DNA from 2 places in the Streptomyces axinellae genome. Region 1 is predicted to be linked to the other one. Evidence: riboswitches for the same ligand, from Rfam matches in the RefSeq annotation. Region 1 holds a riboswitch; the other holds the start of a gene.

What was found. A riboswitch is a leader RNA that binds a small molecule or an ion and turns the genes downstream of it on or off. The one in region 1 is predicted to bind glycine.
Region 2: linked by a shared signal. The riboswitch ahead of gcvP (aminomethyl-transferring glycine dehydrogenase) and the one ahead of gcvT (glycine cleavage system aminomethyltransferase GcvT) in region 1 are both predicted to bind glycine.

The regions. Positions count from the first base shown of each region.
Region 1 covers NZ_BAAARJ010000039.1:9,270-20,768, reverse strand. The annotation lists gene ABD339_RS32900 (ABC transporter permease) at 1-886, opposite strand, end outside; gene ABD339_RS32895 (ABC transporter substrate-binding protein) at 1,023-2,768, opposite strand; gene ABD339_RS32890 (ABC transporter permease) at 2,849-3,847, opposite strand; gene ABD339_RS32885 (enhanced serine sensitivity protein SseB C-terminal domain-containing protein) at 4,193-4,972, opposite strand; gene ABD339_RS32880 (enhanced serine sensitivity protein SseB) at 5,208-6,005, opposite strand; gene ABD339_RS32875 (hypothetical protein) at 6,158-7,078, shown strand; gene ABD339_RS32870 (AAA family ATPase) at 7,056-7,916, opposite strand; glycine riboswitch at 8,073-8,172, shown strand; glycine riboswitch at 8,173-8,306, shown strand; gene gcvT (glycine cleavage system aminomethyltransferase GcvT) at 8,339-9,544, shown strand; gene gcvH (glycine cleavage system protein GcvH) at 9,734-10,114, shown strand; gene glyA (serine hydroxymethyltransferase) at 10,184-11,458, shown strand.
Region 2 covers NZ_BAAARJ010000034.1:30,943-42,441, forward strand. The annotation lists gene ABD339_RS32010 (glutamate-cysteine ligase family protein) at 1-1,452, opposite strand, end outside; gene ABD339_RS32015 (hypothetical protein) at 1,954-2,625, shown strand; gene ABD339_RS32020 (DUF5999 family protein) at 2,904-3,110, shown strand; gene gcvP (aminomethyl-transferring glycine dehydrogenase) at 3,267-6,161, opposite strand; glycine riboswitch at 6,349-6,445, opposite strand; gene ABD339_RS32030 (PRC-barrel domain-containing protein) at 6,613-6,993, shown strand; gene ABD339_RS32035 (DNA polymerase IV) at 6,906-8,447, opposite strand; gene ABD339_RS32040 (MerR family transcriptional regulator) at 8,481-9,122, opposite strand; gene ABD339_RS32045 (bifunctional nuclease family protein) at 9,357-9,830, opposite strand; gene ftsR (transcriptional regulator FtsR) at 9,905-10,636, opposite strand; gene ABD339_RS32055 (FHA domain-containing protein) at 10,658-11,491, opposite strand.

The sequences.
Region 1 (11,499 bases):
CGCGCTCGTTGATCGCCTTGAGCACCGCCTGGCCGAGCCCGGGGATGCTGAAGGTGGTCTCCGTGAGGATCGCGCCGCCCATCAGGGCGCCGATGTCGATGCCGAGGAGGGTGAGGATCGGCGTCATGGTGGAGCGCATCGCGTGCTTGCCGATGACGACGGGTTCCTTGAGCCCCTTGGCGCGGGCCGTGCGGATGTAGTCCTCGCCCATGACCTCCAGCATGGTCGCCCGGGTGAGCCGGGCGTACATCGCGCCGAAGAGGAAGGCGAGGGTGATCCACGGCAGGATCATCCCGCTGAACCACTTGCCCACGTTCTCGCCGAAGGGCGTGAAGGAGTTGCTCACCAGGTCGAATTGGTAGGCGAAGACCGCCAGCGAGATCAGGCCGGTGAAGTAGACGGGCAGCGAGACGCCGGCCAGCGCGCCGGTCATCGCGAGCCGGTCCCACAGGGTGCCCCGCTTGAGCGCGGAGAGCACGCCCACGGACAGGCCGATCAGCAGCCAGATGACGGCGGCACCCAGCGCCAGGGACAGCGTGACGGGCAGGCGGTCGGTCAGTACGGGCCAGATCTCCTGCTCGGTGCGGAAGGAGTAGCCGAAGCAGGGCGCCGAGCAGTGCGTGGTGTCGCCCCCGCCGGTGTAGTCCCGGCCGACGAAGATTCCCTTGAAGAACTCGAAGAGCTGCACAAGGATCGGCTCGTCCAGCTGGAGCTTCTGGCGGACGCCTTCGATGGCCTCCTTGTCGGCCTGCTTGCCGACGAACATGGTGGCCGGGTCCGTTCCCGTCCACTTCGGGATCAGGAAGAAGATGCAGAAGACCGCCAGGATGATGACGACCAGCATCACTGCGACGGCGAACAGCCGCCTGATGAGGTATATGAGCACTGCTCTCGGCCGTCGGCGGCCCGGCTGCTCTCCCGGGATGAGGAGACTGTGGCCGGGCCGCCGTAGCGGCCTTCACCTGCCCTTCGTGCCAGCGGCGGGTGGCGCCGTCAGATGGTGAGGTCGGGGGCGGTCACGGTTACTTGACGCCCAGGGATGCGAAGTCGTACCAGCCGCTGAAGGAGTTGGCCGAGTAGACGTTCGTGAGCCGGTCGGAGCGCCACTGGACGACCTTCAGGTAGGTCAGCGGGAGGTAGTAACCGCCCTTCATGACCTCCTTGTTGACCTCGGCGTACTTCTTGGCGGCCGAGTTCGGGTCCAGGTCGGAGATCGCGGCGGCGAAGCCGTCATCGACCTTCTTGTCGTCGATGAGGGCGTAGTTGTTGTTGCCGTTGTCCAGGATGTACTTGCTGTGCCACAGCGGCACGCCGTAGCCCTGACCGCTGGGGAAGTCCGGGCCCCAGCCGTAGAGGACCATGCCGTAGCCCTTCTTCTTCACCACGTCGGGGTTGCCGACGATGGAGGAGCCCTGTGCGCCGTCGAAGGGGTCGGTCTCGACGTCGATGCCGACCTTCTTGAGCGAAGCCTGGATCGCCTCCGCCGACTTCATGTCCGACTTGTCGGTGTTGCGGACGGCCAGCGTGGTCTTGAAGCCCTTCGGCTTGCCGCACTTCTTCAGCTCCTCCTTGGCCTTGGCGACGTCCGCCGAGCCCTTGGAGATGCCGTACTGGTCGTCGTTCTTGTCGTAGCCGGGGACGACCGGGGGCAGCATGTTGGTCGCCAGGGCGCCGCCCGCCATCGGGCCGCCGCGCGCGGTCTGGACCGACTTGTGGTCGGTGCCGTAGATCGCGGCCTTGCGGCAGTGGATGTTGTCGAACGGCTTCACGCTCTGCGGGAAGGCCACGTAGGAGATGAACCCGGACTGCGGGTTGTCCACGTTGCCCTTGTGCTGCTTGAGCGCGGAGGTGCGGCCCTGGGAGTCCATGCCGCGCTGGTTCAGGTCGAGGTCGGCGTCACCGTTGATGAGCCGCTTGTCGCGCTCGTCGGCGTTGGTGAGCAAGGTCACCTTGACGGCGTTCGGCAGCGCCTTGCGCAGCGGGTCGCTCTTGCGGTCCCAGTGCTTGTTGCGGACCAGCATCAGGCCCTTGTTGGGCGTGTACGACTGGAACTTGTACGGGCCCGAGGAGAACGGCTTGAGGCCGTACTTGGACTTGGTGTCCTTGTCCTTGCGCACCGGGGAGTTCGTCGGCATGGCGAGCATCTGCTCGAAGTCACCGTTGCGCTTGGGCAGGTGGAACTCGATGGTCTTGTCGTTCGGGGTCTTGATGCCGTCGAAGTCGCCGCCCTCGTAGGGGCCCTTGTACTTGCCGTCCGGGTCGAGCACGTCCTTGAGGTAGACGGGGCCGCCGGAGAGCACCTTCTGCGCCCACTGGCGCTCGATGCCGTACTTGACGTCCTGGGAGGTGATCGGCTTGCCGTCCTCCCACTTCACGCCGTCCTTCAGCTCGTACGTGTAGGTCTTGCCGTCGTCGGTGATCTTCGCCTTGGACTTGGCGAGGTCCGGCTTCAGATCGACGCTCTTCTTACCGGGGGCCGGGGTGTAGCTGACCAGCTGACGGCTGTAGTAGCGCGCGAAGTCGAAGGCGAAGCCGTAGTACATGCGGGTGGTGTCCCAGGAGTCGGCGTCCTGGACCCCGATGAACTTCAGGGTGCCGCCCTTCTTGTCCGACGCGTTGGCGATCTTGCCGATGCCCGCGTTGAACGCGCCGCCCGCGCTCTCGTCGTCGCCGCCTCCGCCGCCGCACGCCGATGTTCCGAGCAGCGTGGCGGCCGCGACAGCGGAGACCGCTGCCAGTCTGCGCCTGGATGTGCTTGGGGTTCTCACTGTCTCGCAACCTCCGTGTAGGTCACGGCCCGCACGATGGCGAAGCCGGGGTCTGGGGGATCTCCCTGGCCGGGAGGGGGTCAACGTGCGCCCTTGGGATCGAGCGCGTCGCGCACTCCGTCGCCGAAGAGGTTGAAGGCCAGCACCGTGATGAAGATGGCGACACCGGGGATGATCATGTACATCGGATCGGACTCGTAGAACTGCACGGCGTCGGACAGCATCGAACCCCAGGAGGCGGTGGGCGGCTTGACGCCGACGCCGAGGAAGCTGAGCGCGGCCTCCGTGAGGATGTTCGTGGGGATCATCAGCGTCGTGTAGACGGTGATCGGCGCCACGAGGTTGGGCAGCAGTTCCTTGAACAGGATGTACGGCCGGCCCGCGCCCAGGCTGCGCGCCGCCTCGATGTACTCGCGCTCTCTGAGGGAGAGCACCTGGCCCCGCACGATGCGGCCGATATAGGGCCAGCCGAAGAAGCCGATGACCAGGATCATCACCAGCAGCCGCACGCCCGTGCCGGTCAGCCCGAAGAGGCTGCTGGGCATCACCGAGATGAGCGAGATGATGAACAGCAGCTGCGGGAAGGCCAGCAGCATGTCCATCACCCGGCTGATCAGGGTGTCCAGCCAGCCGCCGAAGTAGCCGGCGAGGGTGCCCAGCACGGTGCCGATGACCACGGCGACCACGGCGGAGAGGAAGCCGACGAGGATGGAGACGCGGGCTCCGTAGACGATGCGGGAGAGGATGTCGCGCCCGCTGACGGGCTCGACGCCCAGGAGGTGTTCGCCGGATATGCCGCCGAAGGCACCCTTGGGGGTGCTGAAGAGCGGGTCGATGAGGTCTTCGTGGCGCTCGTCGGGCGCCTGGCCGGTGAGCGCCGTGATGGCGGGCGCGAAGACCGCGACCAGGATCAGCAGCACGACGATGGCGCCGCCGAGGAGTGCCACTTTGTCGCTCTTGAGCCGTTCCCAGGCGATCCGGCCGAGGCTGCGCCCCTCGATCGCCTTCTCGGCACCGGTGGGGGCCGGCTCCGCGACCGCGGTCTTCGCGGACGTCTCCTCGTGCAGTGGTGCCGTCATCGTGTTGGGAACCCCTTCTCGACCGGCAAAGTCGGCCAGTCCACGCGCACCGCTGTAGCGGCCGTCAAGCAAGCAGTCCGAAATTTCGTGAGCGAGCCGGGCGGCCGAAAGTCTCGCGGCCGAGCGGCCTTATGGCTGGGGAGTCTTCATCGGGCTCACGATCAGTCGCCAGACCCACCGGGGAAAGGATGCGCAACTGTGATGTGACTCGGCATGTTCCGTTATGCGGACGGAAGTTGACGTTGAGCGGTATCCGATCAGGTGGTTTGTCCCGATCTGGACCGCTGCCGCATGGCCGGGTCCGCCTGCCGCACGGAGGGGGCGTGCCTGTCGCTCAGAGGGTGCTCAGAAGGGGCGGGGATACCCGTATCCGAAGCCCGGAGCCGTGCCCTGAGCAGCCCCGGCGTGGGCGTCGCGGTCGAAGAAGGGCCGCGACTGGCGGCGCAGCCACATGGCCACCGGATCGTAGTCGTCCGACATGGCGACCGTGGAGACCGGCAGCCCCGCGGGGACCGCCGGTACGGATTGCGCCATCATGCGCCGCGCGGCCTCGACGGAGGCCGGGCCGTTGTCGTACAGCTCCATGCCGATGGCCAGGTACGGCACGCCCAGCGAGGGCTGCACCCAGGCCCGGCGCAGCGAGCGGACGGCCGGGGTGTGGTGCGCGTTCTGGCTGAGCTGGGCGTAGAACTGCGGGATGTCGAGGGTGGGTTCGCTGATGCGCAGCGGTCCGGCGGGCAGCTGGCCGAGGCCCACGGCGATGCGCCGCAGATCCAGCCACGGGATACCCAGGCCCCCGCCAGGGGCGTGCGGATTCAGCCAGATTCCCCAGCGGTCGGGGAAGAGGGCCGTGGCGATGTCCCGGCCGCCGACGACCTCGTGCGCGCGGTTCCAGCCGGAGGCCGCCAGTTCCTGGGCGGAGGTGACGCAGGGGGCGTAGCCGTAGCCACCCACCTCCATGTTCCCGTACTGCGCGTCGGGGGATCCGGCCTGCCCGTTCCACAGCAGCATCCACAGCCGGCTTCCGGCGAGGGCCTGGAGCAGGGACTCGTAGGTCTCGAAGGTGTCGTGGACCCCCGGCGACACCTGCCGCAGGAGCTGCTCGACGCTTCCACCCGCGCTCACCTGGGCCGCCCTTCCCCTGTCGTCACCTGCCGTCACCGCTTCTCCGCCCGGCCCCGGTCCTGGGACCCGGACACACCCCGCAGGCGCCCCGCCCCCTCATCCAACCAGCTTACGAGGCGGCCGGGGCACCGGCGCCGCTACTCGGCCTCGCTGGGTCCCCGTACTCAGCCGCGCCCGGGTACTCGGTCCTCCTCCGGTACTCAGTCGCGCCCCGTCGCCCGGCCGCGCCGGGCGCTCACTCGTATCCGGGCCGCGTGTAGAAGGGCCGTACGCACTGCCGCATCCACTCCACCACGGGGTCGCGGGCCGCATCCAGCAACACCATCTGTACGGGCCAGCGCACCTCGGCGGCGTGCAGTGCCCGGCCGAGCGCCTCGTGGGCCGCGTGCCGTGACTCCGGCTCCAGCAGGTCGAGTTCGAGCCCGATGAAGAGCGCGGGCGGATCGCCCTCGGTGCTGGCCAGAGCCCGCCGCGCCGTCCGTACGAAGGAGAGCGCGCCGAACTCGGCGGTGGCGGCGGACAAGAAGGCCACCGGATCGTCCTGCCAGTCCGGCTCGTACAGCCGCACCCGCGCTCCGCGGGCCACTCCGGCGACGGCCTGTTCGGCGGCGGTGTTCTCACACAGCTGGGCGACGGCGTCCGGCGGAAGCGGCATGCCCACCGTGCCCTCGGGGTTGACGACTATGCCCACCTGGGGCGGCAGGCCCCGCGCGAACTCCCGGGCAGGGGCGATGGTGAAGGACATGTGGGAGCCCGCGACACCGAGGAACTGCTCCTCGGAGCTGAAGACGGGGACGAAGGCGGCACCGTCCAACTCGATGGTGGGCAGGTCCAGTTCGCGGCTCTCGCGGCTGCCGCCCTCGGGCAGCGGCACCCATATGCTGCTGCGGCCCAGGACCTCCAGCAGCCGGGCACCGGCGCCGGGGACCTGGACGGAGGCGGTGAGGGCCTCCTCCAACTCGTTGCCGGGCCAGCCGCCTCCGTGTCCGGGGCCGAAGTGCTGCGGCTGCGGTGGCTGCGGCGGAACTGTCATGCGGTCAGCCTATCCATGATCCGCGGCGGCCCGGAGCGGGCCGTCGCGGACACGTACGGCGACTCTCCGGTTGCGGAGAGAAAGAGCCGCCCGAAAAGTGGTGTGCGTCCCGCTCTGCGCCTCGCAGTACGCCCACCGGAGGAAAACCGCACATGCGCGTGAACAAGCTCACCACCACCGCTGTCACCGCCGCCCTCGCCGGCTCGCTCGCATGGGGCGCCGTAGGTGTGGCAGGCGCCCTCTCCCCCGCCTCTCCTGCCTCGCCCGCCTCTCCTGGCACGGAGGGTGCTGCCGGGGTCCGGCAGCCGGCCGGGCCCCGGGCCGATACCGCCACCGCCGCGGCGCGCGTCGCCCAGCAGGCCCAGGCCATGCGCAGCGGGCTCAAACCGCTCAACCACCTCGCCCACGTGCTGACGGTGGTCAGCAAGCTGAAGGAGGGCAAGCTCCCCCGGGACCAGGCCGCGCGCCTGCGCACCCAGATGCGCCGCGCCGTCGAGCCGCTCACCGCGCCCCGCGCCGCCATGGACGCCACCGGCCGCCCGGCCGCGGCCTCCGGCAAGGACCTGACCGCGAAGGCCGCCGCCGACCTGCGCACCCGGGTGGACGCCGTACTCAACGCCGCCGTCCGGGGGGACACGCGCCGGCGCACCCTCGCCGCCGAACGCGCCCTGGCGGGCGGTGCCAACTTGCTGGCCGCCACCCTCTACAGCGGGAAACTGCCCGCGCCCGACCTGAAGGACCTGCCGAAGACGGCGTCTGCCGCCACCGCGCCGCCGAAGGCACCGAACAAGCAGCCCAAGGAGCAGCCGAAGAAGCCGGCGCCGAAGGAGCAGGAGCAGGCGCCGAAGAAGGAGCAGGCGCCCGAGCCGCAGCAGCCGTCCCGGCAAAGCCCGCAGACCGCCCAGCCGCACTCCCCCGCCCAGCAGGCCCCGCAGCAGCAGGCACCCAAGGAGCACTCCGCTCCCCAGCAGCAGGCTCCGCAACAGCAGACGCCGCGGACGCCCCGGCAACCGGCCCCGCGACAGCAGGCACCCCAGCAACCGGCTCCCGTCAGCCCGGCGCAGGGCCGCTGACCCCGGTCGCGTCCGGCGCCCTGCCGCCACTGTCCCCGTCCCTCACGTTCACGACCTCCGCCGCGCTCATGGCGTCCGCGCTCCCGCCACCACCTCCGGGCGGCGGGGTCAGGGGCGTGCGGGCCCCCGGGAGGAGCGGAGCCGCCGACCCGGGCGGCGTGGGCGGCGCGGGGACGAAGACCAGCCGGCGCAGCGCCTGCGCCGAGCCCCGGTCCAACAGCACCGCGGAGACACAGCCGCGCGGCAGCCGTCCCGTCAGCGCCGCGGCCCGCAGCTTGCGCACGGCCCGCAGATGGCGCCGGAAGGCGTACCCCGAGACCCCGCGGCCCCGCTCGGCCTGCCCGGCCAGCGCGTCCTGGGGCGCCACGTCGAGCAGCAGCAGGTGCAGCGCGCGTCCGCGCCGCAGCGCGTCCCTGGCCAGCCAGCGGCGCACCCAGCTCTGCGTGCCGCAGTCGTGCACGACGACGGCGGCGCCCGAGGCCAGCGCCCGGCGCAGCCCCGCGTAGTGCGCAATCCGCACCAGCGGGCGGTAGAGGCCGTACGGCAGCCGGCCGCGCACCCGGCGCTCCCAGCGCTCGCGGGTGTCCTGGGAGTCCACGCTGATGACATCGGCGCGCGCGGGCACGGCCGTACGGATCAGCGTGGACTTGCCGCCGCCGGGCAGGCCCGAGACCACCACCACGTCCCCCGCCGTGTAGCGCAGCGTGCGTCTGGCGGCGGTCCCCCGCAGGTCGTGGGGGACAGCGTGCCCCCGCAGGTCGTGGGGGACGGCGCGGCGGGTGGTCCCGGACGCGTCTGGTCCCCTCGATGTCGTCTCGGCACCGTGCGGGCTGCCCACGGATCACCCCTCCCCGAACGCGACGGCTCCGCCGCCGCTCACGGAGAGAGTGTCAAGAAAAGGTAATGTGATTCAAGGTGACTGCCTCCCGCCCGGGGGCAGCCAGGGCCCGCTCACCCGTGCGATGATGTGCGGGCCAACTCCATACCGGCCGTTCGAGCCCGCGCGGGAGAGTCCCCGGCAGCAGGTGAACCGGGGCGCCGAAGGAGCAAGTTCCTCCCTTGAATCTCTCAGGCCCCGATACCGCGCGAGCGAGGCAGATCTGAAAAGCGGGCCACCGTACGACGCGAGGCGTCGTGGCGCGGTGGCCCCACCCAAGGTGCAAGCCCGGCTCCAGTCGTTCGGGAGCTGTCGGCGAACCTCTCAGGTTCCGATGACAGATGGGGAGGACATCCGCGTCACACCCAGCTTCGGGAGCCTGAATGACTGAGCCTGAGCCCTCGGCCGCCCACGCGTCGGCCGCGCACGAACCGGCCGCGCGCAAAACCGCCCTGGACGCCGTACACCGTGCGCTGGGCGCGACCATGACCGACTTCGCGGGCTGGGACATGCCGCTGCGCTACGGCAGCGAGCGCGAGGAACACCTCGCCGTCCGCTCCAGGGCCGGGCTCTTCGACCTCTCCCACATGGGCGAGATCACCCTGACCGGCCCGGAGTGCGGCGAGGTGCTCGACTACGCGCTGGTCGGCAACCTCTCCAAGCTCGCCGTCGGCCGGGCCCGCTACACCATGATCTGCGACGAGAGCGGCGGCATCCTCGACGACCTGATCGTCTACCGGCTCGCCGACCAGGAGTACCTGGTCGTGGCCAACGCCTCCAACGCGCAGACGGTGCTGGACGCGCTGCGCGAGCGCGTGGAGACGCGCGGCCCGGGCAAGCGCAGCGGCGCCGAGGTGCGCGACGACCGCGACGCCTACGCGCTGCTGGCCGTCCAGGGCCCCGAGGCCGCGGGCATCCTGCGCAAGCTGACCGGCTTCGACGTGGACGGGCTGCGCTACTACGCGGGCGAACGCGACATCGTGGCCGGGCGGAGCGCGCTGATCGCCCGTACGGGATACACCGGCGAGGACGGCTTCGAGCTGTTCGTGGCGCCCGAGGACGCGGAGGCTGTCTGGAGCGCGCTGAGGGAGGCGGGCGAGGGCGCGGGCCTGGTGCCCTGCGGGCTGAGCTGCCGCGACACCCTGCGCCTGGAGGCGGGTATGCCGCTGTACGGGCACGAGCTGTCGCCCGCGCTGACGCCCTTCGACGCCGGGCTGGGCAGGACCGTCAAGTTCGAGAAGGCCACGAACGAGGGCCGCTTCGTGGGCCGGGAGGCCCTGGCGGCGGCGGCCGGACGGGCCGAGTCGGCACCGCCGCGCAAGCTGGTCGGGCTGGTCGCCGCGGGGCGCCGGGTCCCGCGTGCGGGCTATCCCGTGGTCGCGACGGGCGAGGGCGGTGAGGCAGGCAAGGGCACAGTCATCGGTGAGGTGACCTCCGGCGCCCCCTCTCCCACCCTGGGCAAGCCGATCGCGATGGCCTACGTGGACGCGGCGTACGCGGCGCCCGGCACCGGGGGCGTCGCGGTGGACATCCGCGGCTCCCACGAGCTGTACGACGTCGTCGCACTCCCCTTCTACAAGCGCGACTGATCCCCCCAGTCCCCCCAGCGCGAGCGCGGCCGGGCTGTGCGGCCGGGCGACTGTGCGGCCCGCCGCGCGGCTGTCTCGTCCGGACGCCCCGTCCGGCCACCGGCTCCGTGCGGACCGGGGGAGAGTGTTTCCCGTCCCACCTGCCAAGACCGTTTCCGTCGTACGCATCTCATCCGGGAGAATCGGACCATGAGCAACCCCCAGCAGCTCCGCTACAGCAAGGAGCACGAGTGGCTGTCGGACACCGAGAGCGGTGTCGCGACGGTCGGGATCACCGAGCACGCCGCGACGGCGCTCGGGGATGTCGTCTTCGTCCAGCTCCCCGAGGTGGGCGAGACCGTCACCGCGGGTGGAACCTGTGGCGAACTGGAGTCGACCAAGTCGGTCAGCGACCTCTACTCCCCCGCCTCCGGCGAGGTCACCGAGATCAACCAGGACGTCGTGGAGGACCCCGCGCTCGTCAACTCAGCCCCGTTCGAGGGCGGCTGGCTGTTCAAGGTGAAGCTGTCCGAGGAGCCGGAGGGCCTGCTCTCGGCGGACGAGTACACCGCGTTCGCCTCCGGCAGCTGAGACCCGCCGCGCCACCTGCCGCTTTCCGTGCCGCCCAGCCCGCCTCCTCTCCCAGGGATGGTTCTTCACATGTCGCTTCTGAACAGCTCTCTCCACGAGGTCGACGCCGAGGTCGCCGCCGCCGTCGATGCCGAACTCCACCGCCAGCAGTCCACGCTCGAAATGATCGCGTCGGAGAACTTCGCCCCCGTCGCCGCCATGGAGGCGCAGGGCTCGGTCCTCACCAACAAGTACGCCGAGGGCTACCCCGGCCGCCGCTACTACGGCGGCTGTGAGTACGTCGATGTGGTCGAGGACCTGGCCAGGGACCGGGTGAAGGCGCTGTTCGGCGCCGAGGCCGCCAACGTGCAGCCGCACTCGGGGGCCCAGGCCAACGCCGCCGCGATGTTCGCCCTGCTCAAGCCCGGCGACACCATCATGGGCCTGGACCTGGCGCACGGCGGGCACCTCACCCACGGCATGAAGATCAACTTCTCCGGCAAGCTCTACAACGTCGTCGCCTACAAGGTCGATGACGAGACCGGCCAGGTGGACATGGCCGAGGTCGAGAAGCTCGCCAAGGAGCACCGGCCGCAGATGATCATCGCGGGCTGGTCCGCCTACCCGCGCCAGCTCGACTTCGCGGCCTTCCGCCGCGTCGCCGACGAGGTCGGCGCGCTGCTGATGGTGGACATGGCGCACTTCGCCGGGCTGGTCGCCGCGGGCCTCCACCCCTCCCCCGTACCGCACGCGGACGTCGTCACGACCACCACGCACAAGACGCTGGGCGGCCCGCGCGGTGGCGTGATCCTCTCCAAGAAGGAATACGCCAAGAAGATCAACTCCGCGGTCTTCCCCGGCCAGCAGGGCGGCCCGCTGGAGCACGTCATCGCGGCGAAGGCCGTCGCCTTCAAGATCGCCGCGAGCGACGACTTCAAGGAACGCCAGCGCCGCACCCTCTCCGGTGCCCGCATCCTGGCCGAGCGCCTGCTACGCCAGGACGCCGTGGACGCCGGAGTCTCGGTCCTGTCCGGTGGCACCGACGTCCACCTCGTCCTGGTGGACCTGCGCAACAGCGAGCTGGACGGCCAGCAGGCCGAGGACCGGCTGCACGACATCGGCATCACCGTCAACCGCAACGCGGTGCCGAACGACCCGCGCCCCCCGATGGTGACCTCGGGCCTGCGCGTGGGCACGCCCGCGCTGGCCACCCGGGGCTTCCAGGACGAGGACTTCACCGAGGTCGCCGACATCATCGCCGAGGCGCTGCTGCCGGAGTTCGACGAGGCCAGGTCGAAGGCCCTCGCCACCCGCGTCTCCGCTCTCGCGGACAAGCACCCGCTCTACCCGGCCCTGGGCAAGTAAGGGCGAGCAGACCCGCCCCTCCCCCGGCCCGCGGGCCGGGG
Region 2 (11,499 bases), on a different contig from region 1:
GTACGCACGCATCACGGCAGCCAGCGCCTTCTCCCGGTCCAGGCCCCCCTCCAGCGCGCGCCGGTAGGCCCCCACCTGCCACGAGGCGCCGTTGACACGGAGGCGGCAGCGCTCCTCGATCACCGAGAGGTAGTAGTCCCGGTCCGTCGGCTCCACCCCCCACGCGTCGAGACCCGCGGCGGCGAGCGGCAGCAGTTCCTCGCGCACCAGCCGGGTGGCCGGCATGCGCACCATGCCCGGCCCCCTGCTGGCGCGCGAGGAACACGGCCACCACAGCTCGGCGTCGATGCCGTGCCGACAGGCCGCGTCGAAGTTGCGCGCCGCGTCCTCGAACGGCATCCGGGTCCACACCGGACGCTGCTCGTCGGCCAGCGCCCGCACCAGCCCGTAGTAGAAGGCGGTGTTGGCCAGCACGTCGGTGACGGTCGGCCCGGCGGGCAGCACTCTGTTCTCCACACGCAGGTGCGGCGCACCGTCCATGACGCCGTATACGGGCCGGTTCCAGCGGTAGACGGTGCCGTTGTGCAGGGTCAGTTCGGACAGGGCGGGCGTGCCCCCGGCCGCGAGCACGCGCAGAGGATCCTCCTCGTCGCAGATGGGCAGCAGCGAGGGGAAGTAGCGCAGGTTCTCCTCGAACAGGTCGTAGGCCGAATCGATCCAGCGCTCGCCGAACCATGTGCGCGGGCGCACGCCCTGGGCGCTCAGCTCCGGCGGGCGCGTGTCGGTGGCCTGGAGGAAGAGCGGCACTCGCGACTCGCGCCACAGCTCACGGCCGAACAGGAAGGGGGAATTGGCCCCCAGCGCAATCTGCACTCCGCTCACCGCCTGCGCCGCGTTCCACACATCGGCGAACCGGCCCGGGGTGACCTGCAGATGGAGCTGTACGGAGGTGCAGGCCGCCTCGGGGGCTATCGATTCCGAAGTGCAGGTCAGATGCTCGACACCGGCGATGTCGAGGACGACCTCCTCGCCGCGCGAGGCCATGATCTGGTCGTTGAGCAAGGTGTAGCGGTCGACCTCGGTGAGGCTGGCGAGCGTGAGATCGTCCGTTGTGAGGGTCGGCAGAATTCCGATCATGACGATGCGCGCTTTCACCTCGCGCGCCTGCCTGTCCGCGTACGAGAGACCGGTTCGGAGTTCTTCGGCGAGTTGGTCGAGTACTCTTCCGGAGAGCGCGTGCGGCACGATATTCACTTCCAGATTGAACTGCCCCAGTTCTGTCTGGAAATCCCGGCTGGCTATATGTCTGAGAACCTCCGCATTTACCATCAAAGGCTGTCCGCCGGCGTCGGCGAGATTCAGCTCGATCTCCAGCCCCATGAGATTCCTCGGGCGGTCGAACCTCTTCTCCTCCAGAAGCTGCGCCAGTCCCCCCAGACACTCGCGCAGCTTGCGCCGGTAGCGCTGCCGGTCGGACAGGTCGAACCTGTCGGCCACGACCTTCTCTCCCATCGGAGGGTTCCTCCCCTGTTCGTGGTGCGGTCCAGGCGTGCGGTCCGAGCGTGCACCGATGATGCCCCTCATCGCGAGGGATAACGCCTGTGGATACTGACTCGACTGTCAACTGCCGCTACGCTGGCAGGTGTCGCACGGCACATTCCCTCGGCATACGGTGCGGCCGGGTACCTCACGCACCTCTCGTAAAATGCACCGACGACATCAGGCCGACCGCGATTCGCATGGAATCCGAGGTCACTGCGACCTCCCCGCCGTCGAAGCAGGTGAAATGCCTGAAGTTTCGGCCGGTTGTGGCCTTACGGGAAACACTGGCGCACGTTAGCGGAAACCCCAGTCGAACACCTCTCGTATAAACTCTGCAAATAAGGCAGAGACTTGGCGCCCCCGGTTCGCTCCTGTCGACGCCCCCCGCCGCGCCCGCGGCCACCCCTCGCGCCGACATCGTCGTCCGCGCCCCCGCTGAGCACCAGTGTCTCCGAAGAGAGGCGACCCGCCATGCCGCTGCACGTACCCCCGGCCCCGGCCCCCGCCCTGCGCAGTGTCCTGACCGCGCTGAGCTCTCCCACCGCCGTCCGCGGCACCCGCGCCCCGGCGGCGCTGCGCGCCGCCCAAGGCCCTCTGCGCCCCGAACTCCCGCTCCCGGCACACGAGATGGCGCGCGTGGGCCCCCGTACCACCGAGCAGCTCGGCGTCGCACTCCACGAGGGCGACCCGAGGGGAAGCGGGCCCCGGACCCGTCTGACGGGCTGGCGCTTCCTGCTGCGCGACACCGGCGCCGAGCAGTCCGACACCCAGTCCCCGGCCCTGCACGCCGGTACGGCCGAGGCGGTCCTCACCCCGGACGGCTGGGCCTTCGGCCAGTTCCGGCAAGGGCCCTACGTGATGTCGACGGTGCGCGCGCTGCGCCAGGCCGAGGCGCTGCCCACGCCCTACCAGCCGCGTCTGCTGTCCGTCCCGGAGCTGTACATGCTCACGCTGTGGCTGCACCGGGACACCTCGGCGGATCCCTCGGCCGGCTCCCCCGACCCGGCCGATCTGCTCATCCCGCTGGCACCCGCGCCCCCCGGCATCGCTCCGCACCAGCCGCACCGCGTGGACGCGCTGCTTCCGGTGCTGGCGCGCAGGCTGGTCGTCGCTCCGGCACCGCGACTGCGCACGCCGGCGTGAAACGGCGTCTGTCCCGCGGCTCGACGCGCATGCCCGCGCGACCCTCCGGATGGACTAGTCCTGCGAGGCGGGTGAACCCCCCAAAGTGACCGTGTTGTTGGGCGCAACCGCCCGCTCGGGTGACGCGTCTGTGCGGTTGGGAAAGTGCTGACGCGAAATCCCTGCGGATTCGAGCCGGCGGCGGAACACTGGGGACTGACCGGAATTACGGGGGATCGGCAATGGGCATCCAAAGCCGCAGGACAGACGCCACCACACGACGGAAGACGACACCGACCATGTGTAAGCACCAGCCACCGTGCCCGACAGCTGACTCAGCAGACAGGGAGGCCGCGCAGCCCGTGGCCCACCACCCCGAGCAGGGATGGAGCCTGCTGTGCAACGGGGTCCTGCTCTTCGAGGACACCGGTGAGCTGCTGCCGGACGGCCAGATCATCGCCCCGCACCGGCCGCTCGGTACGCACCACATCACCACAGCCGCCTGACGGGCGGGCTTCCAGCCGACGTCACCGGCGCCAACAGCACTCAGCGTTCTGCGCCAACGTCACAGAACGTCCAGGGCCGGCCCGGCATCCGCCGCACCGGCCCTGACATGTGCCCGGTCCCCGTCCCCGCCCTCTCGCTCGGACCGAGCCCCTGGGTCAGTCGTCGTACTCGGCCACCGGCGGGCACGAGCAGACGAGATTGCGGTCACCGTAGGCGCCGTCGATCCGCCGCACCGGCGGCCAGTACTTGTCGGCAGCCCGCACATCCCCCGGGAAGACGGCCTCTTCGCGCGAGTAGCCCTGCTCCCACTCGCGGCCGAGCATGGCCGCGGTGTGCGGCGCGTTGCGCAGCGGGTTGTCGTCCGCGTCCCACTCCCCCGAGCCGACCCGCTCGATCTCCGCACGAATGGCGATCATCGCCTCGCAGAATCGGTCGAGCTCCGCCAAGTCCTCGCTCTCGGTGGGCTCGATCATCAGCGTGCCGGCCACCGGGAAGGACATCGTCGGCGCGTGGAAGCCGTAGTCGATCAGCCGCTTGGCCACATCGTCGATGCTCACGCCGGTCTGTTTGGTCAGCGGCCGGACGTCGATGATGCACTCGTGCGCCACCAGTCCGTTCGGGCCCGTGTAGAGCACCGGATAGTGCGGCTCCAGGCGCTTGGCGATGTAGTTGGCGCTGAGCACCGCCACCTGTGTCGCCCTGCGCAGGCCCTCCGAGCCCATCAGGCGCACATACGCCCAGGAGATCGGCAGGATCCCGGCCGAGCCCCAGGGCGCACCGGATACCGGGCCGATGCCGGTCTCGGGGCCCGCGGCGGGCTGGAGCGGGTGGTTGGGCAGGTAGGGAGCCAGGTGCTCGCGCACCCCGATCGGACCGACACCCGGCCCGCCGCCGCCGTGCGGGATGCAGAAGGTCTTGTGCAGGTTGAGGTGGGAGACATCGGCGCCGAACTTCCCCGGCCTGGCCAGCCCGAGCAGCGCGTTGAGGTTCGCGCCATCGACGTACACCTGGCCGCCCGCGTCGTGCACGGCGGCACAGACGTCGGTGATGTGCTCCTCGAACACGCCGTGCGTCGAGGGGTAGGTGACCATCAGGACGGCCAGCCGCTCGCCGTGCTGCGCGATCTTCTCCCGCAGGTCCGCCACATCGACATCGCCGTTCTCGCTGGTCTTGACGACCACGACCTTCATGCCCGCCATCACCGCGCTGGCCGCGTTTGTGCCGTGCGCTGAGGAGGGGATGAGGCAGATGTTGCGCTGCGTGTCGCCGTTGGCGCGGTGGTAGGCACGCACGGCCAACAGCCCCGCCAACTCGCCCTGGGAGCCTGCGTTGGGCTGGAGGGAGACCTTGTCGTAGCCGGTGACCTCGGCCAGCCGCTCCTCCAGCTCATGGATCAGCGTCAGGTAGCCCTCGGCCTGCTCGGCGGGCGCGAAGGGGTGCAGCCCGCCGAACTCGGGCCAGGTGACCGGCTCCATCTCGGTGGTGGCGTTGAGCTTCATGGTGCAGGAGCCGAGCGGAATCATGCCCCGGTCCAGCGCGTAGTCCCGGTCGGCGAGACGGCGCAGGTAGCGCAGCATCGCCGTCTCGGAGCGGTGTTCATGGAAGACGGGGTGGGTGAGGTACTCGTCCGTGCGCAGCAGGCCGGCCGGAAGCGCGTCCTCGGTGCCGGCGTCCAGCTCGTCGGCGTCCACGGCTCCGGGCCCGATACCGAACGCCTTCCAGACGGCGGCCAGTTGCGCACGCCCCGTCGTCTCGTCACAGGCGATGCCGACGTGGTCCCCGTCCACCTGCCGCAGGTTGACGCCGCCCTCCCGCGCCCGCTCGGTGACCTCGGCGGCACGGCCCGGGACCCGGGCCGTGACGGTGTCGAAGAAGGCGTCGTGTACGAGTTCGACCCCGGCACCGCGCAGGCCCGCGGCGAGGACGGCGGCGTAGCGGTGGGTGCGGCGGGCGATCGCGGCCAGCCCGTCGGGACCGTGGTAGGCCGCGTACATGCCGGCCATCACAGCCAGGAGCACCTGTGCGGTGCAGATGTTGCTGGTGGCCTTCTCACGGCGGATGTGCTGTTCGCGGGTCTGGAGAGCGAGCCGGTACGCTTGTTCGCCGTCCGCGTCCTTGGAGACGCCGACGAGCCGTCCGGGCAGGCTGCGGGCCGACTTCTCGCGCACCGCCATGTATCCGGCGTGCGGCCCGCCGAAGCCCATGGGTACCCCGAAGCGCTGGCTTGAGCCGACGGCGATATCGGCACCCAGCTCACCGGGCGAGGTCAGCAGCGTCAGCGCGAGGAGATCGGCGGCGACGGTGACCACAGCACCCAGCTCGTGTGCGCCCTCGATGACGGCACGCAGGTCGCGCACGGCGCCGGAAGCCCCGGGGTACTGGAGAAGCACGCCGAAGACACCCCGCGCGGCCACCTCGTCCGGGATGCCTCCGTCGAGGTCCGCGACGACGACCTCGACGCCGGTGGGCTCGGCCCGGGTGCGCAGCACGGCGACCGTCTGCGGCAGGCAGTCGGCATCGACGAGGAAGACGCCTTCCTTGACCTTGCCGACCCGGCGGGAGAGGGCCATCGCCTCGGCCGCCGCTGTTGACTCATCCAGCAGGGAGGCCCCGGATGTGGGGAGCCCCGTGAGGTCAGCGACGACGGTCTGGAAGTTGAGCAGTGCCTCCAGCCGTCCCTGGCTGATCTCCGGCTGATACGGGGTGTAGGCGGTGTACCAGGCCGGGTTCTCCATGACGTTGCGCAAGATCACCGGCGGCGTGAACGTGCCGTAATAGCCCAAGCCGATCATCGAGTCCAGCACCTTGTTGCGCGCCGCGAGGGAGCGCAGCTCGGCCAGCACCTCGGCCTCGCCGCGCGCCTCGGGCAGGTTCAGCCGCTCGGTGCTCTTGATCACGTCGGGCACCGCGGCGGCCGTCAGCTCGTCGAGCGAGCCGTAGCCGACCTGGGCGAGCATTTTCGCCTGCGCGGCACTGTCGGGGCCGATATGGCGGCTCTCGAAGGGGGCGCCACGCTCCAGGGCGGAGAGCGGAATGCGAGGGGAAGTCATCTGCGGGGGCCTCCTGGTCTCTGCGACCTACGAGGGGCACCTTCACGGGTGCCCGGATGGCCTCCCCCTCTGTCATCTCAACCTGAGAGTTTCACCGGCCCGTCCACATGGCGGACAGTCCGGCTTTCACCGTCGGTGAGGAGGGGCATCGGCGCTGGTCCGGGCCCGCCCTTCTTTCCAGAGTGACCTCGTCCGCGCGGTACGTGAGCCTGAGAGATTCCGGGGAGGAGTTGCTCCTTCGGCGCCTCCGGCAGCTCGCCGGAGGACTCTCCCGCACGGGGTCGACAGCCGCTGCCGAGCCTATCAGCGGCCCCTCGAACACTGACCCGACGTGCACTCAAGTGGCCAATCGCCGAAAAGTACCGTTTCGTTGTGGGTACACGACCGTTCCGTTGTGGGTACACGCATCCCGGCGACCGCGAACCGTGCGAGACCGTGAGAGGGAGACACCGTGCAGACCGAAATCAATCCGCGGGGCCTGATCGGCCGCAAGGCGTACGACCGTGAGGGGACCAAGATAGGCACCGTGGACGAGGTGTACCTCGACGACTCCACCGGCGAACCCGAGTGGGCGGCGGTGCGCACCGGCCTGTTCAGCAGGGATGCCTTTGTGCCGCTGGAGCCCAGCAGCCTGGACGAGGACGGACTGCGCATCCCGTTCGAGCGCGCCCTGATCAAAGGCGCCCCCGACTTCGGGGTGGGCCGCCATCTCTCCCCGCAGCAGGAGCTTCAGCTCTACCGCCACTACGGGCTGGACGTACCGGTGGGCGGCGAATCCGCGGCACCTCCCGCGGACCGTGACTTCGGACGGATCGCCGGCGCCGAGGACTGATCCGCGCGCGCCCGGCTGCCGGAGGTGCCTTCCCGCCAGGCCAGTACCGCAGCGATCCGGGCATCCAGCAAGCGTGGTTCGGCCGGCTCCAGATCCGGGTCGTCCACGGAGAACGTCCGCACCCGCCCGGGCGCGGAGTCCGGCTCCTCGAAACGGACGGTGACCTTCCCAACACCACTGCCCTGGACCCATCCCCTGCCGTGCTCGGCATGGCGCACATCCCGCCCGGGAGTCCACCGCCGGTCGGCGAGTACGACCGGCTCGGGCGCGAAGGACAGCCCCCGTTCGCCCTCTTCCCCGGCAGCGCCCGGTGCGTCCGGCCCCTCCCCCGCGGCCGAGACCGCCTCCTGCGCCGCCTCGCTGCGCGCCGCCTGCGCCTGCGCGAACAGGTCCTCCTGCGTGAAGTCGGCCAGGCCGCTCACGGCAACACCGAGCAGCCGCACCCCCGCCGTGGTGTCCACCCCCTCCAGGAGCCGCTGTGCCGACTCCTTGACGACCCCGGGGTCGTCGGTGGGACCGCGCAGGGTCTCGGATCTGGTGAGCGTGGAGAAGTCGTAGCTGCGCACTTTGATCACCACGGTCCGCCCGGAGCGCCCCGCCGCTCTCAGTCGCGTCACACACCGCCCGGCGAGCCGCTCGACCTCCATCCGCACCCGCGTGCGGTCGGTGAGGTCCACGTCGTAGGTGTCCTCGACGGAGACGGACTTCGCGTCCCGCTCGGCCACCACCGGTCTGTCGTCGATGCCCTGTGCCATCGCGTACACAGAGGTGCCGTGGGCCTTGCCCAGCAGCCGCAGCAGTTCGTCCGCCCCGGCCTCGGCCACCTCGCCGACAGTGGTGATCCCGGCTCTGCGCAGCGTCTCTGCGGTAGCGGGCCCCACCCCGGGCAGGGTCCGCACGGTGAGCGGCGCCAGCATCTCCCGCTCGGTACCGGGCTCCGTCAGCACCAGCCCGTCGGGCTTGGCCCGCTCAGAGGCGATCTTGGCCAGCATCTTGGATCCCGCGAGGCCCACAGAACCGCTCAGACCGGTGGCCGCACGGATGTCGGCCCGCAACTGCTCGCCCACCTCACGAGCCGCCTGGGGGCCCTCTGGGCGCCCGACGAGCGCCTCCCCCGCCTCCAGGTCGACGAACGCCTCGTCGAGGCTCAGCGGCTCCACCAGGGGCGACAGGCGGTGCAGCAGTTCCATGACCACGTCGCTGACGGCTCGGTACACCCCGAACCGGGGGCCGAGATACGCCGCGTTGGGGCACAGGCGCCTCGCCTGCGCCGTGGGCATCGCGGAGTGCACGCCGAAGCGTCTGGCCTCGTACGACGCGGTGGAGACCACCCCGCGCGGGCCGAGACCCCCCACTACGACGGGCTTCCCGCGCAGGCTGGGCTTGGACGCCTGCTCCACCGCGGCGAAGAAGGCATCCATGTCCAGATGCAGGATGGTCGGCTGACTCCTCACGTCTGCCGATGCTGCCGTACGGGTCTGACAATCTCAGCCCGCGCGGTTGCGGCGGCGCGCCAGCTCGTCCTCGGGGTGGTGCCCGATCAGGGTCTCGCCCGTGTCCACCCGCTCGCCGTGCAGCTGCGAGAGCGCTCCTTCGACGTCCTTCCAGACCACGCCCACCGCGATACCGAAGACGCCCTGCCCGCCCTGGAGCAGATCGACGACCTCGTCCGGCGAGGAGCACTCATAGACGGTGGCACCGTCGCTCATGAGCGTCATACGGGCCAGATCGGTTCTGCCCCGCGAGCGCAGGTGCCGGACGGCGGCGCGGATGTTCTGGAGGGAGACCCCCGTGTCCAGAAGACGCTTGACGATCTTGAGGACGACGATGTCCCGGAAGCTGTAGAGCCGCTGGGTGCCGGAGCCGTACGCGGGACGGATGCTGGGCTCGACCAGTCCGGTACGCGCCCAGTAGTCGAGCTGCCGGTAGGTGATGCCCGCCGCCGAGCAGGCGGTGGGCCCGCGATACCCGACTTCTTCGGGCTGGGCGTCCGAGGGGGGTTCGTCCGACGGGGTGTCCGCCGGTGGAGTGGACGGCCGCCCCGGCGGCGCCTCCCGGCCGGAGGCCGGAGGGCCGTCGGATAGGGACGAGTCGCCAGCCGCCGTACCTTCGCTGCCGGTGCTTGTCACGCCGACCTCCGTCCTTCACATCCCGGGTTACCCCCGGAAGCTGCCCACATGAAGGTAGGCAGTCACTCCGGGTGCGTCAACGATCGCCACACTCGGCACGGCGAGTGATAATGCCCCACAGGGTGGTTTCGCGTGCCCGTGGGCCGGGAATGGCTGGCCGAATGGCCAGGCCAGAGTCAGGCCAGGTCTCGTGAGAGGCGCCCGCGGCCCCACCGGGGCTACGGGCGCCGCCCGTCACTGGCTGCTGGTACCGAAGTCCTCGGGAGAGATCTGGTCGAGGAACTCGCGGAACTTCTCCACCTCGTCCTCCTGCTCGTCCGGGATCGCGATCCCGGCGTCGTCCAGCACACCGTCGCTGCCGTAGATCGGCGTTCCGGTACGCAGGGCGAGCGCTATGGCATCGGAAGGGCGTGCGCTCACTTCGACTCCGCTGGCGAAGACCAGCTCGGCATAGAACACGCCCTCCCGCAGATCCACGATGCGGACCGCGGTCAGTTCCTGACCCACTGCTTCCAGGACGTCCTTGAACAGGTCATGGGTGAGTGGGCGTGCGGGGGTCATGCCCTGCTGGGCGAAGGCGATCGCGGTCGCCTCCCCCGGACCGATCCAGATGGGGAGGTAGCGGTCGCCTCCCACTTCTCGCAGGAGCACGATCGGTTGGTTGGTGGGCATTTCCACCCGGACACCCACGACGTCGAGCTCATTCACACAGCAACCCTAGGCCGTGCCGCGCCTGTTTGGGTAGTCGGGCAGCCGTCCGGTGAGGGCATCCGTGTGCCGAATCAGTCATCGCGCGGGGGCAGGGCGGACTGTACGAGGGCCGCGTGCAGCCGTACGGACAGCTGCGCGAGTTCCTGCGCGGTGCTCTCGGCACGGGCCCTGGTGCGGGGGTCGGGGTGCCGCCGCAGGGGCGCCACAAGCTGTTCCACGAGGCCGGCCTGCCGCCCCGCTGCCGCCTTCATGGCCCGCAGGTGGCGCGGCTCCAGCCCGAAGCGGCCCAGCTCGGCCAGCAGCCGGGCCACGGCGACCTCCGTCAGCGCGTACGCGCCTTCGGAGGCGGGGCCGAGCAGACCGTAGGACTCCCACTCCGCCAGCTCCTCCTCGCCCGCACCGGCGACGGCCAGCAGCTCCTCGCGCCCTATACGCACGGCAGGAGCCGGAGGCGTGGCCTCCGGCTCCTGGATCTCGCGGGTGGGGGCGGGGACCGCCGGCAGCGGCTCACCCCTGCCGAGCGCGTCGAGGTGCTCTCTGATGACCTTGAGCGGCAGGCAGTGGTCCCGCTGCATTCTCAGGACATGGCTGAGCCGCTCCACATCCTCGGCCCGGAACTTGCGATATCCGGAAGGAGAGCGCTCCGGCTCCACGAGGCCCTCCGCCTCCAAGAAACGGATCTTGGAGACGGTGACCTCGGGGAATTCCTCCCGGAGGGCCTGCAGCACGGCACCGATGCTCATCGGCCCGCTCTGCCCGGCGACGGTGCCCGTGATGGCACCGCCCGGCGGTGTTCGCAGCATGAGCCTTCCCCGCAGGAGAGGTCAGAAGGTGCGCTGGCTCGCGTAGAAGACCAGTCGGTACTTTCCGATCTGCACCTCGTCCCCGTTCCCCAGCGGCACGCCGGACTCGATCCGCTCACGGTTGACGTAGGTGCCGTTGAGGCTGCCGACATCCGAGACGGTGAAGACACCGTCACTGCCGCGCCGGAACTCGACGTGACGCCGCGAGACGGTGACGTCATCCAGGAAAATGTCACTCTCGGGGTGCCGTCCGGCAGTGGTCAGCTCGCCGTCCAGCAGGAAGCGGCTGCCCGAGTTGGGGCCGCGCCGCACGATCAGCAGGGCCGATCCCAAAGGCAGCGCGTCAACGGCGGCCTGGGCCTCGGGCGGCAGGACCGGAGAGGCGTGCTGCCCGGTCGCCTCCGCCTCGTAAGCCTCCAGCCCGGAGATGGAGATCGTGGAGGTCGTCTCGGACGAACCCTCCGCAGGAACGCCTCCCCGCAGGGGGGCGCCGCAGTTGGAGCAGAACCGGCTCGCTTCCGCGGCCCGGGTTCCACACCTGTTACACACCGGCAAGGCAGAACCTCCACCTGAATTTGAGGTTGGCGGTGCACCGGAACCTATGCGCCCCTGTGTGCCAGGGTCAACAGAAACGGCGCCGTGACCACCCGAATTGCCTCCATTACCGGGCGCTACCTCGTCCCGGAACAGCGGGCGCTCCCCGCTGTCCCCGGGCGCTCCGGCCGACGTCTCCGCGTTCCGGGAAGCACGGTGCCGCGCGGCGCCGCCGCCGTCCTGGCGGTTCTTGCCGAACAACTTCGCAAAAATACTCACGGGCGATTCCCCTCGCACGAAACAGACCCGCCCGTGGGGCAGGACAGACC